DNA from 2 places in the Allocoprobacillus halotolerans genome. Region 2 is predicted to be linked to the other one. Evidence: riboswitches for the same ligand, from Rfam matches in the RefSeq annotation. Region 2 holds a riboswitch; the other holds the start of a gene.
What was found. Region 2 has a riboswitch for thiamine pyrophosphate ahead of thiM (hydroxyethylthiazole kinase). Riboswitches for the same ligand answer to the same signal wherever they lie in the genome.

Region 1 (6,598 bases), 1.4 Mb from region 2:
GTAGGTCAAACCTATATCTTACGTGAAATCAAGACACCAGATGGCTATGCAAGAGCCAATGAAGTAGAGTTCACTGTCAAGGAAAATGAAGATATGAATTTCGTCATGATTGACAAGAAAGTGATTTTCTCTAAGATTGATGCAGGTGGCAAGGAAATTGAAGGTGCATCCATGCAGGTGGTTGACAAGGCAACAGATGAAGTCATTGATGAATGGATTTCAACAAAAGAAAGTCATGAAATCAATAATCTTGTCGTAGGCAAGACATATATCTTGCATGAAGATTTAGCACCGGTAGGCAAGAACTTGGCACAAGACATTGAATTTATTGTTACTGCTGATAAGAATCAGCATATCGAAATGATTGATACGGCAGTAGGCATCATAAAGAAAGATGAACTTGGAAATCTAGTGAAAGGAGCAACCCTTCAGGTTATCAACAACAAAACCAAGAATATTGTTAATCAGTGGGTAAGTGATGAGAATGTTCATTATGTTGAAGGATTAATGGCTGGTGAAACTTATACTGTGTTGGAAATAGAAACACCTAAAGGGTATCAAGTAGCTAAACCTGTCACATTTACAGTCAATGGACAAAAGGATATGTTGTTGACTATGACTGATCAACGTATCTTAACGGACATTGTGATTGATAAGATTGATAGTCAGACAAAAAAGAACATTCTTTATAAAGACTTTGAATTTACACTTTATAGTGATTCAAAATGTCAAAAAGCTTTACAGACAGTCAAAGCCAATAATATTCAGGGAACAGTGACTTTTGAAGATTTAGAATATGGACAGACTGTCTATATCAAAGAAACAAAGGCACCTGAAGGCTATCAGCTTTCTACTCAGGTGATTTCTATTGTATTGGATGATCATCTTGAAGGAATAGGAAAAGTTTATCGTTTAGCGTATGAAAATGAAAAAATACCTGTGACAATTGTTCAAACAGATGATTCTTCTGATTTCATAAATCATCTTATTGTATTAGGAGGATGTTTCATCCTTATATTAGTCATTATGTATAGAGATAGAAAACAAAAACAAATGTAAACAAAAAAGATGCAAGTAGTCTTGCATCTTTTTTTAATCTATGCTTATTTTATTATAAGTTTAATAAACGTTTTGTATCTCTAGCGATGACAAGTTCTTCATTTGTTGGAATAACATAAACTTTGATTTTTGATTCAGGTTTAGAAATTAAACGTTCACCTTCACCATTTTCATTTGCATCATCATCCACAACAATTCCTAATGCTTCACTGACTAATGATAAGATTTCTTTTCTTGCATAAGCAGAGTTTTCTCCAATACCAGCAGTGAAAGCAATCGCATCACAACCACCTAAAGCTATAAAATATCTACCAATATAAGCGATAACACGTCTAAAGAAAATATCAATTGCTAATTTTGCTCTTTCATTACCTTCATTCGCTGCATTTAAAACATCTCTAAAGTCACTTGATACACCTGAAACACCTAATAATCCAGATTCTTTATTTAACATATGAATAACATCTTTCATATCCATACCAACTTGTTCAATCAAGTAATCAATGATAGAAGGATCCAAATCTCCACTACGTGTTCCCATCATGATTCCAGCAAGAGGTGTAAATCCCATAGATGTATTAATAGATTTTCCATCTTTAACAGCTGTTAAAGAACCACCAGCTCCTAAGTGAGCAACGATAATTTTAGAATGTTCAGGGTTTCCAAGTTTTTCAATGACTTTTTGAGAAACATAGTAATGAGAAGTTCCATGTGCTCCATATTTTCTCACTTTATAATCTGTATAGAATTTATATGGAATAGGGTAAATATAACATCTTGGTTCAAGTGTTTGATGGAAAGCTGTATCAAAGACAGCCACAGCTCCTGCACTAGGGATTGCTTCTTTAAATGCATAATAACCTGTTAAATGAGCAGGGTTATGTAAAGGTGCTAAAGATTTTAATTCATCAATTTTGCTGACAACATCTTCATCAATAATTGCTGATTCTTTAAAATAAGAACCACCTTGAACAACTCTATGCCCAACACCTTTAATATCTTCTAATGAAGAAACGATATTTTTCTCTAATAATGTATCTAACAATAAATGAACAGCTTCTTTATGTGTTGGAATAGGTAAAGTACGCACATCTTTTTCACCATTGAATTTAATTGTAAAAATAGAATCTTCTAAACCAATTCTTTCAATCACTCCAGAAGTAATTACTGATTCATCATCCATTTCAAATAATTGGAATTTTAATGATGAACTACCAGCATTAACTGCGATAATTTTTGCCATTTTCTTATCCTCCTTGATTCCCTTTTATTATAGCATTTATTTGTAAAAAAACTAGGAAAAAATGTTTTGTAAAAAATATTTGTATTTTTTCTAAAAAAGAATATAATGAATATGAGCCAGGGGTGCATTTTGCTGAGAAAGGTTGAAACCTTATCCCTTATGATCTGAACTGGGTAATGCCAGCGTAGAGAGTGCAAATAATGAGAGTTTGACTTTTTTACGTGGCTAAAAAAGTCTTTTTTATTTGTTGGCTTATAAGAAAGGGGAGAAAAAGATGAAAAAGATTTTTAGAGTAGACTACTCAATTCGAAACATGTGTATGTTAGCCATGTTTATGGCAATTACACTTGTTTTAAGTTATGTCAATGAAATCATTCCATCATTACCACAGGGTGGAACAATTTCGGTTGATGTGATTGCGATTATGTTATGTGGTTATTTGATGGGCGCAGGTTATGGTGTGATTTGTGGAGTAGGTGTCGCACTTTTACAATTTATTTTAGGATTAGCACACTATTATGGACCATGGTCAGTGTTATTAGATTATGTCTTACCATTAGCTGTTTGTGGTTTAACACCATTAATCAAAACACAGAAGATAGGAAATATTTCTATTTGTTGGGGTGTTCTTTTGGCAATGTTTTTAAAATATTTATCACATTTTGCTTCAGGCGCTTTTTTATTTGCCAGCTATGCACCTGAAGGGATGAATCCAGTTGTTTATTCACTAGGATATAATGCGATTTATGTTGGACCTACATTGATTCTTTGTATGATTGTTGTACCACTTTTATATAATCGTTTGAAAAATGTTTTTTCATGATCTCTCTTTAAAGAGAGATTTTTCTTTTGAAGAAGAAAGTTTATTGAATAAGAAAAGATGGTAAATTTTTGAGTTTCGGTAAAAAAATAAAAAACAGGTAAAAAGTTATTCACAAATTGCCTGTTTTGCTTTATTTATAAGGAAAATCAGCCTCTAAAATGTTATAATAATTTTAGATCAATAAACAAAATTTAGGAGGGATTTTCCATGAGTTATTTTACCACAGATCTATATGAAACGAAAAGAGAAATTGTCAATTTTTCTAATAAATTATCAGACAGTCTTGATAAACCTGCTGCCAAGTTTGTCATGGATATGATGTTTGGTCTTGCAAGAAGTCAAAGTGTTCTACTTAGCGATATTGCCAGAGCTCTTGATGAAAATATCAAGCTCAATTATACAATTGACAGATTATCCAATCATTTGGCTCAATTTGATGATGAAGCAATGAACCAAATGAAATCCAATTATAATGATATGGTTATCAAGCATCTTAGCGAAGACAGGATCATTTTACTTGATAACAGTGAAATCATCAAAAAATATGGAAGAAAATTTGAAGATCTTTGTATGGTCAGGGATGCTTCCTCACTTAAGGATGACATTTATCCTGGATACCATGTATGTGAGGCAACTGCCCTCACACAGGATCAACATCATCCAATATCTTTGTATAGCCATATCTATTCAACTGAAAGTGAAGGATTCAGGTCAATGAACGATGAAACAATAAAGAGCATAAAATATGTCAAATCTCTCATTCCTGAAAGATGTACATTTGTATGTGACAGAGGATATGATGCCAATGTATTTTATGATTACTTCATAGATGAAAATCATAATGCAGATGATTTCATCATCAGACTCAAAGAAAATAGAACATTATTGTTTAAAGGGAAGCCAAAGAAAGTAGGAGAAATCGCCAAAAGAAGAAAAGGCAAGATTAAGATGAACATGTATTTTTCTAAGGAAGATAGTGAAGTCTATGTATCACATACGAGAGTGGAACTGCCATCACAAAAGGGAAGGATATTAAATCTAGTCATTGTGTATGGATTAAGTGAAGAAAAACCGATGATGCTTTTAACGAATAGAGAGATCAGGAATAAAAGAGATGTGCATAAGATAGTGAGGGCATATATGTCAAGGTGGCGAATCGAGGAGAAATTCAGATTCAAAAAGAATCAGTATGGTTTTGAAAATATAAGAGTAAGGACAATGAAATCAATAAATGTATTGAATATGATATTGATGATGCATATAGGGCATATAACACTGTTGGCAGAGAAAGTAGACAAGAAATTACTAGTCATAAAGATGATAGAGAGAAGCAAATCGCTTAAAGGAAAGAGATATTACTGGTGCTATCAGATCAGTAAAGGGATACAGGAAATATTAAAATATGCACAAAAGGGAATCAAGGAGTTTCAAAATATAAGAGAGAAGCAGGAATACAGGCAGCTGCAACTGAAACTATAAAATGAACATATAGTAAATAATAAAAAAGGTCATGAAAATGACACTTTTTCAGCTACAATAAAAAGAGAACAAAAACAAAAAAGATGATATAGATAAGAAAACAAGGGTTATGACAATAAACAACAAGACATACCCTTCAAAAAAGAATGCAAAAAACCGAAAGTCAAAGGTAAATTTACTTTAAAAAAGAGTTAACTTGTGTATAATAATTCTGTTATAGAAAGAGGTTATTGATTATGAATAAGACATTTGTTGGTCAAAATATCCTTATTCATTGTTATAAACATGATGGAAGTATTCATCGTTGTTGGGATAAAGGACTGGTTTTAGAAGAAACACCACATCATTATATTGTTGTCAATAATAGAACTTTGGTAACAGAAGCTGATGGACGTAAATGGTATACAAGGGAACCAGCGATTTGTTATTTCCCAAAACGAAAATGGTATAATGTCATTTGTATGATTCGTAAGACGGGGGTGCATTTTTATTGCAATATTGCATCTCCTACATTGTATGATGGTGAAGCTTTAAAATATATTGATTATGATTTAGATTTAAAAGTCTTCCCTGATTATAAGTATAAGATTTTAGATGAAGAAGAATATCAGCAGCATAAAGTTGCAATGAATTATAGTGATGAATTGGATGATATATTACATCGTCAACTTTCTCAATTGATTGATATGACGATGAATATGTCAGGACCATTTAGACCGGGCTTTGCCCAGTATTGGTATCATTATTACCAAAGTGGAAATTATAGAAAAAGGAGGGATCATCGTGGATTTTCAAAATGAACAGGATATGATTGATTTTGGAGAAGAACTTGCAAAACACTTATTTCCCAATGCAATTATTACTTTAGAAGGTGAGTTAGGGGTTGGAAAAACAACTTTTACAAAAGGAATTGGAAAAGGATTAGGAGTAACCAAAATTATTAATTCACCAACTTTTACGATTGTTAAAGAATATCAAGGGAGAATGCCTTTTTATCATTTTGATGCTTATCGTTTAGAGGGTGAAAATGAAGAATTGGGATTTGAAGAAATGTTTGAAAATGATGGTATCTGTGTGATTGAATGGCCGATGTATATTCAAGACATTTTACCAGTAAACAGATTAGAAATACATATGACAAAAAATAACGATCAGACACGTCGTATGGATTTTATAGCTCATGGTGAAAAATATCAGCAATTATTAAAGGAGATGGATATATGTTACAATTAATAATGGATACATCGAATCAATATTTAATGGTTGCTTTATATGAAGATAATAAATGTCTGGAAAGTATTCAAGAAATGGGGTCTAAACGTCAATCTGAAAATGCGATTCCCTATCTTCAAAAATTATTAGAAAAATATCATAAAGAATTGTTAGATATAGATGAAATCATTTTAACAATTGGGCCAGGTTCTTATACAGGAGAAAGAGTCGCTTTAACAATTGCGAAAACATTGAGTGTGATTTCTTCAGTGCGTATTAAAGCAATTTCTTCATTAGCCACTTATGCTGGTTTACAAAAATGTGTATCGGTTATTGATGCGCGTAGTCAAAAAGTATTTGTATGTGCATATGAGAATGGACAAGCACTGATTCCAGAACAAATGATGGAGATTATTCACTTCCCACAATTTATGCAATCTTATCAAGATTTTCAGGTGGTTGGACAAAATGAGGTTGTAGGCTATGATAATGTTGAAGTTAATTTGGCTTTGAATTTACATGAGTTGGCTAAAAATACGCCCGTTTGTGAAAATGTAGATGCTTTGGTGCCACGTTATTTAAAAGATGTTGAGGCTAAAAAAATATGTTTATAGAAAAACTTGCTGAAAATGATTTGGAAACCATTGTACAATTAGAATACAATGTGATGCCTTCGCCTTGGACAAGACAGGACTTTGAATATGAATTGTTTCAAAATCCTTTTGCATATCTTTTTGTACTCAAAAAAGATACACAAATATTAGGTTATATTGATATTTGGG
Region 2 (6,598 bases):
CAAGGTCTAGAAGTACAAAAAAATTATCCGTTAAAAAAGAAATGTAAAGAATTCTTTTGGGGTGGGTGGTGTATGCAGACCAACTGGAATTATGAACGACAAATGAATACGGCTTTTATGTGGGGTATTTCTAAAACATTAGATCGTTTATATCCAAACCCAGAAGATCTTGAAAAGAAAAAAGAAAGATATAATGCAGCTTTGGAATTCTTCAATATTACACCTCAATGTGGAGCTTTCGTATTAGGATTAACAGCTGCTATGGAAGAAGAATATGCTGAACATCCAGATACATTTAATCCTGAAATGATTACAAATGTTAAAACTGCATTAATGGGTCCATTATCAGGAATTGGAGATTCATTATTTCAAGGAACTGTTAGAATTATCGCTATGAGTATTGGTATTTCTTTAGCACAGAAAGGTTCCATTTTAGGACCAATCATTGCTATCTTAATTTCGTTTGCTGTAAGTTTTCCAATTACATGGTATGGTGGTAAACTTGGTTATGTTAAAGGACAAGAAGTTATTCATCAGATGTCAGAAAGTAATTTGATGGATAAAGTGATGTATGCTTGTTCAATTGCTGGGCTTATAGTTGTTGGTGGTATGTGTGCAACTTTAGTCAACATTACAACACCAATCGTTTATAATGAAACATTAGTATTACAAGAAGTGTTAGATGGAATTATGCCTGCATTACTTCCATTATGTTTAACTGGTATTATGTATTATTTTGTTAAAAAAGGTGTTCACCCAATTGTGATTGTTATTGCTTGTTTTGTTGTTGGAGTTGTATTAAATTACTTCGGTATACTTGCTGTATAAAACATTCTTTGAAGATAGAGAACTGAAACGCTTCAGTTCTTTTTCTATTTTAAAAATAATTTCATCTTTTTTTGACGTATAAAAATAACCATGTTATGATTATAAAAGAAATGGGAGCTTATAGATAGGCTGAGAGGAAGTTGTGAACTTCGACCATACCTGATTTGGATAATGCCAACGTAGGGATAGAAGATTGATGGTAAGAGTATATCCCTATGATATATTCTTTTTGTTAGGAGAAAAATATGTTTGAAGATATGATGAAACAAGTTAGACAAGTTAAACCATTGATTCATTGTATAACCAATAAGGTAACAATGAATGATTGTGCCAATGCATTATTGGCAGTTGGCGGAAGTCCAATTATGGCAGATGATGAAGCTGAAGTAGAAGATATTACATCTATTTGTCAGGGATTAGTGATTAATATTGGTACATTAAATCAAGCCACGATTCCTTCCATGATAAAAGCAGGAAAAAAGCCAATGAACTTCACCATCCCGTCTTATTGGATCCAGTAGGAATAGGGGCAAGTCAGTTACGTCACCAAACCGTTAAACAGCTAATTAATCAAGTTCATTTTGATGTGATAAGAGGAAATATTTCTGAAATGAAAGCCTTGATGAATATGCAGTCTTTATCAAGGGGTGTTGATGCCAATGAGGCAGATACTATCACTGATGATAATTTAGATAAAAATATTGCTTGGTTACAACAGTTAAGTTTGAAAACAGGTGCCATTATTGCTGTAAGTGGAGCTATTGATGTCATTGTGAATGATCAGCGTGCATTTGTTGTGAAAAATGGATGCGCAGATATGTCTTTAATTACAGGAACAGGATGCATGTTGAGTGCTATCATGTCCGCCTTTTTAACAACACACCATGATTATTCATTAGAAGCATGTGCATATGTGACAGCTTTGATGGGATATTGTGGAGAACTGGCTAAACAAAAAGTGATGGATAAGAATTTAGGTATAGGCAGTTTAAGAGTTTATTTAATGGATTATTTATCAATGGTTAATGATAGTATGTTGAAAGAAGGAATGAAGATTGAAGAAAGATGAAATTAAACAAGCAATGCCTCTTTATTTAGTGACTGATCGTCGCTGGTTAAAAGAGCCATTAAGTGAAGCAGTGGAAAAAGCGATTCAAGGTGGGGTAACATGCATCCAATTAAGAGAAAAGCATTTGAGTCAAGAAGAATTTATCAACGAAGGTAAAACACTTTTGAATATTTGTCATCAATATCACATACCTTTAATTATTAATGATGATATAGATGTGATGTTAGAAGTAGATGCTGATGGCATTCATGTAGGACAAAATGATATGGACGCTAAAACTGTTAGAAAAATGATTGGATCTGATAAAATATTAGGTGTGTCAGTACGCACAGTTGATCAGGCTTTAAAAGCTCAAGATAATGGAGCAGATTATTTGGGTGTGGGTTCTGTTTTTGTGACACATACCAAAGATGATGCTAAACATGTGGATATACAAACATTAAAAGTTATTTGTCAATCGGTTGATATTCCCGTTATTGCGATAGGTGGGATTGGACAAGATAATATTTTAGAATTGCAACAAAGTGGGATTGATGGAGTTGCTGTTGTGAGTGCTATTATGGCCCAGGATGATATTGTTAAAGCATCGCAAGATTTAAAAAGATTAGTCAAACAGTTATGAAAACATATATTATTGATTTAGATGGTACATTGGTTGATTCTATGCATATTTGGGAAGTTTTGGCTATCCATTATTTACAAAGTCTAAACAAAGATATCAAGCCAAATCTTATAGAAGATTTAAAAACCATGTCGTTAACACAAGCCGCTATCTATCTACAAAAAGAATATGGAATAGAGAAAACTATCAAAGATATTCAAAAAGATTTTATCAAACAACTATGGAAAGAATATGAAGATGTTTCCTTGAAAGCAGGTGTTATTGAATTTTTAGAAAAATGTTATCAAGAACATCAAGATGTTATTATTTTTACTGCTAATGATTCTTTATTAACACAACATTTATGTCAAAGATTACATATTGATCAATTTATTAAACACATTATTTCATGTCAGGATATAGGTTATGATAAAACAGATAGTCAAAGCTATCAAAAAGTAATAGAAAAATATCATTTGGAAGATTGTATTGTGATTGAAGATGCTTATCATGCCCTAAAAAGTGCAAAAACCGCTAAGTTAAAAACATGGGCTATTTATGATAAAGCCAATCAAAAAGAATGGAAACAGATATGTCAAATTGCCAATCAGTATTTTATGACGTTTTATGAAATGGAGGTTATTAAATGAAAACAGTTTTAACAATTGCTGGAACAGATCCTACAGGAGGAGCAGGAGCACAAGCAGATTTAAAAACATTTATGGCACATAAGGTGTATGGGATGAGTATTATAACTGCATTGGTTGCGCAAAACACATTAGGTGTAAAGGATATTATGGATGTGACACCACATTTTTAGAAGAACAGTTTCAATGTGTATTTGAAGATATTTATCCCGATGCTGTGAAGATTGGTATGGTTTCTCAGCCAGAATTGATTCATAAGATTGTTGAACAATTAAAAAAATATCAGGCAAAAAATATTGTTGTAGATCCAGTTATGGTGTCTACAAGTGGTTCACGTCTTTTGGCAGACAGTGCTTTAGAAGCTTTGAAAAATGAATTGATTCCTATATCATGTATTATTACTCCAAATATTCCTGAGGCTGAAGTTTTGGTTAATCACCCTATTCAAAGCAAGGAAGATATGATTCAGGCTACTAAAGAAATTCAACAATGGTATCAAGGTGCTATTTTGATTAAAGGTGGACATTTTGAACAAAGAGCTGATGATTTGCTAGTGATTGATGGACAAGTTTATTGGTTAGAATGTGAACATATAGATAATCCTAATACGCATGGAACAGGATGTACTTTATCAAGTTCTATTGCATCGCATTTGGCATTAGGTTATGATTTAAAAACAAGTGTGGAAAAAGCCAAAGCATATATTACTGGTGCTTTAAAAGCAAATCTTGATTTAGGACATGGTAGTGGACCGCTCAATCATTGCTGGAATTTATAAGAGTTTGTTGTGAAGATTACAGGATTTATAGGGTAAGTATGATATAATGGCATCAAGACATGTCATTAAGGTTTGCTGTCGAGTAAACCAGAGAGCATTGGTTTCGTATCGTTAGGCCATTGAAGATACGAAAATCAATGCTTTTATTTTATGGAGGAGAGATAAAAATGAAAGAAATGCGTAGAAAAAGACAGGCTTTATCAAAAGAAGAATGTATAGAAGCTTTAAAAAGAGGAACGTCAGGCAATAGAAACATTAGCGTTAAAATATTCTCCTAGTGAAAGTGAAGAAAGTCGTACACAGGAAATTGAACGTTTTTGGAAAACTTTATGTATGTTAGAATGAGATATTAAAGATATGACAGGAAAACAGGCTATTGAATTGGTACAAAAGGGGTAAAAATATGGTTAAGAAAAGTTTGTTTGAATTTTTTCGTTATACTTCTTTAAATGTATTAGGGATGATTGGTTTATCATGTTATATTTTAGCGGATACTTTCTTTGTGTCTCAAGGAATAGGAACGGATGGTTTAACAGCTTTAAATTTGGCTATTCCGATTTATAGTTTTATTCATGGTAGTGGCTTAATGATTGGCATGGGTGGTGCAACAAAATATTCCATTTTAAAAAGTCAGGAACATCATCAAGGTGCGAATAAAATTTTTACACATGTCCTTTGTTTAGCGGGATGTTTTGCTTTGATTTTTGTATTGATTGGTATCTTTTTATCAGGAACTATTATTTCTTTATTTGTTGATCAGGGACATGTGTTTGATATGTCTAAGACTTATTTACAAGTCATTTTATTGTTTGCTCCAGCATTTTTACTTAATAATGTTTTACTTTGTTTTGTTAGAAATGATGGTGCACCACAATTATCAATGGCAGCTATGCTAGGTGGAAGTTTTTCTAATATTATTTTAGATTATATCTTTATATTTCCATGTCAAATGGGTATTTTTGGAGCCGTTTTTGCGACAGGATTAGCACCTATTATCAGTATGATAATTCTTTCATCGCATTTTTTATGTAAGCATAATCAATTTTATATCCAAAAATGTCAAATACAATTAGGAAGAATTGTAGGTATTTTATCAACAGGTATTCCTTCGCTGGTAACAGAAGTTTCTTCTGGTGTTGTGATGATTGTTTTTAATGCAATTATCCTTCGATTAACAGGAAATGTGGGAGTCTCTGCTTATGGCGTTGTTGCTAATCTTTCATTAGTTATCATGGCAATTTATACAGGTATTACGCAAGGAATCCAACCATTAATGAGCAGAGACTACGGTTTAAATGATTGGGGTAATATTCAACGTATATTAAAATATGCTCTTATCACTATGTTGGTTTTATCAGCCGTGATTTATGCTTGTATATTTTTGGAAGCAGATGTCATCACTCAAATCTTTAATAGTGAAAACAATGCCGAGTTACAAACAATTGCCTCACAAGGCTTAAAACTTTATTTCATAGCTTGTCCATTTGCTGGATTTAATATTATTGTAGCCATGTATTTAACATCTATTGAACATCCTTATCCTGCTCAAATGATTTCCATATTAAGAGGTTTTATTATCATTATTCCAATGGCATTTCTTTTATCACAAATTGCCCAAATGAACGGTGTCTGGTGTTCTTTTCCAATTAGTGAATTGATTGTCACAACATTAGGCTGTGTTATGATGATGAAGATAAGAAAATAGAGAGTAAAAAACTGTGTTGTTTTGAAACACAGTTTTATAATACAAATTTATAGATTTTGACTTGTCTTTTACCTTCTTGATACATATCATGAGTGGGTGGTATATCAGCAAGCTCAACAAACTCTCCACCTGCGATTTCACAAGTACGAGAAGATGCAATGTTTTCTGGAACACATGTAATGATGACATATTGAAGTTGATGCTTTTTGGCTAATTGAAATAAAAGTTGACACGCCTTAGCAGCATATCGATGTCCACGATAAGATTCATCTATATCATAACCAATATTTCCACCAATATAAGTAAGTTCATTATGACCGATTCTTAAATCACAGTGTCCTATGACAGTTCCATTGTGTAGACATATTTCAAAACGATAAGCTGGAAACCATCTCTTTTCAGGAATAGCCTCACATGTTTCAACAAGCTTTAAATAGATTTCATCATTTTTTAAATCACTTACATCATAAAACATAAACTTCTCCTTATGTGATTCAAAAGCAATACATACAGGAGCAGGTATTTCAATCGTTGAATCTGTTAAAATAAGCTCTTCTGTTTCTTCGTTAAAAGTCATTACTTGGAGAAGGTTGCTACCTTGGCAGGCGATAATTAAATACTTGTCATCAAGAATCTGGAAATCTCTTGGTTCTTTACCAGTATGCACCATATATAATAAAGATATTTTTCCACTTTCTTGATTAACACGATACATCGCAATGCTGTCATGTCCACGATTAGAAACAAAGAGATGATGACCACTTTTTGTCAGACGAATAGCGGCAGCACTTGAAAAGCCGTTAAAATGTTTAGGAATACAATGAATCGCTTGGATCAATTGGAAATGCCCTTGATAATATTTAAAGACCATAATATTATTGGCAATTTCATTGACAAGATATGCAAAACGTCCATCTTTAGAGAATATCATATGACGAGGACCAGAACCAGGTACAATATTTAAAGTATA

Region 1: another riboswitch for thiamine pyrophosphate. It lies ahead of NMU03_RS16915 (energy-coupled thiamine transporter ThiT); the one in region 2 lies ahead of thiM (hydroxyethylthiazole kinase).

Annotation. Positions count from the first base shown of each region.
Region 1 is NZ_CP101620.1:2,842,868-2,849,465, reverse strand. Features, by position in the region: gene NMU03_RS16925 (SpaA isopeptide-forming pilin-related protein) at 1-1,059, shown strand, start outside; gene NMU03_RS16920 (acetate/propionate family kinase) at 1,112-2,302, opposite strand; TPP riboswitch at 2,411-2,511, shown strand; gene NMU03_RS16915 (energy-coupled thiamine transporter ThiT) at 2,577-3,125, shown strand; gene NMU03_RS16910 (transposase) at 3,333-4,604, shown strand; gene NMU03_RS16905 (DUF402 domain-containing protein) at 4,841-5,404, shown strand; gene tsaE (tRNA (adenosine(37)-N6)-threonylcarbamoyltransferase complex ATPase subunit type 1 TsaE) at 5,385-5,837, shown strand; gene tsaB (tRNA (adenosine(37)-N6)-threonylcarbamoyltransferase complex dimerization subunit type 1 TsaB) at 5,825-6,430, shown strand; gene rimI (ribosomal protein S18-alanine N-acetyltransferase) at 6,421-6,598, shown strand, end outside.
Region 2 is NZ_CP101620.1:1,291,749-1,298,346, forward strand. Features, by position in the region: gene NMU03_RS07740 (PTS system mannose/fructose/sorbose family transporter subunit IID) at 1-828, shown strand, start outside; TPP riboswitch at 929-1,031, shown strand; partial or broken gene thiM (hydroxyethylthiazole kinase) at 1,146-1,897, shown strand; gene thiE (thiamine phosphate synthase) at 1,884-2,519, shown strand; gene NMU03_RS07755 (HAD family hydrolase) at 2,516-3,148, shown strand; partial or broken gene thiD (bifunctional hydroxymethylpyrimidine kinase/phosphomethylpyrimidine kinase) at 3,220-3,923, shown strand; gene NMU03_RS07765 (MATE family efflux transporter) at 4,327-5,628, shown strand; gene NMU03_RS07770 (GNAT family N-acetyltransferase) at 5,663-6,598, opposite strand, start outside.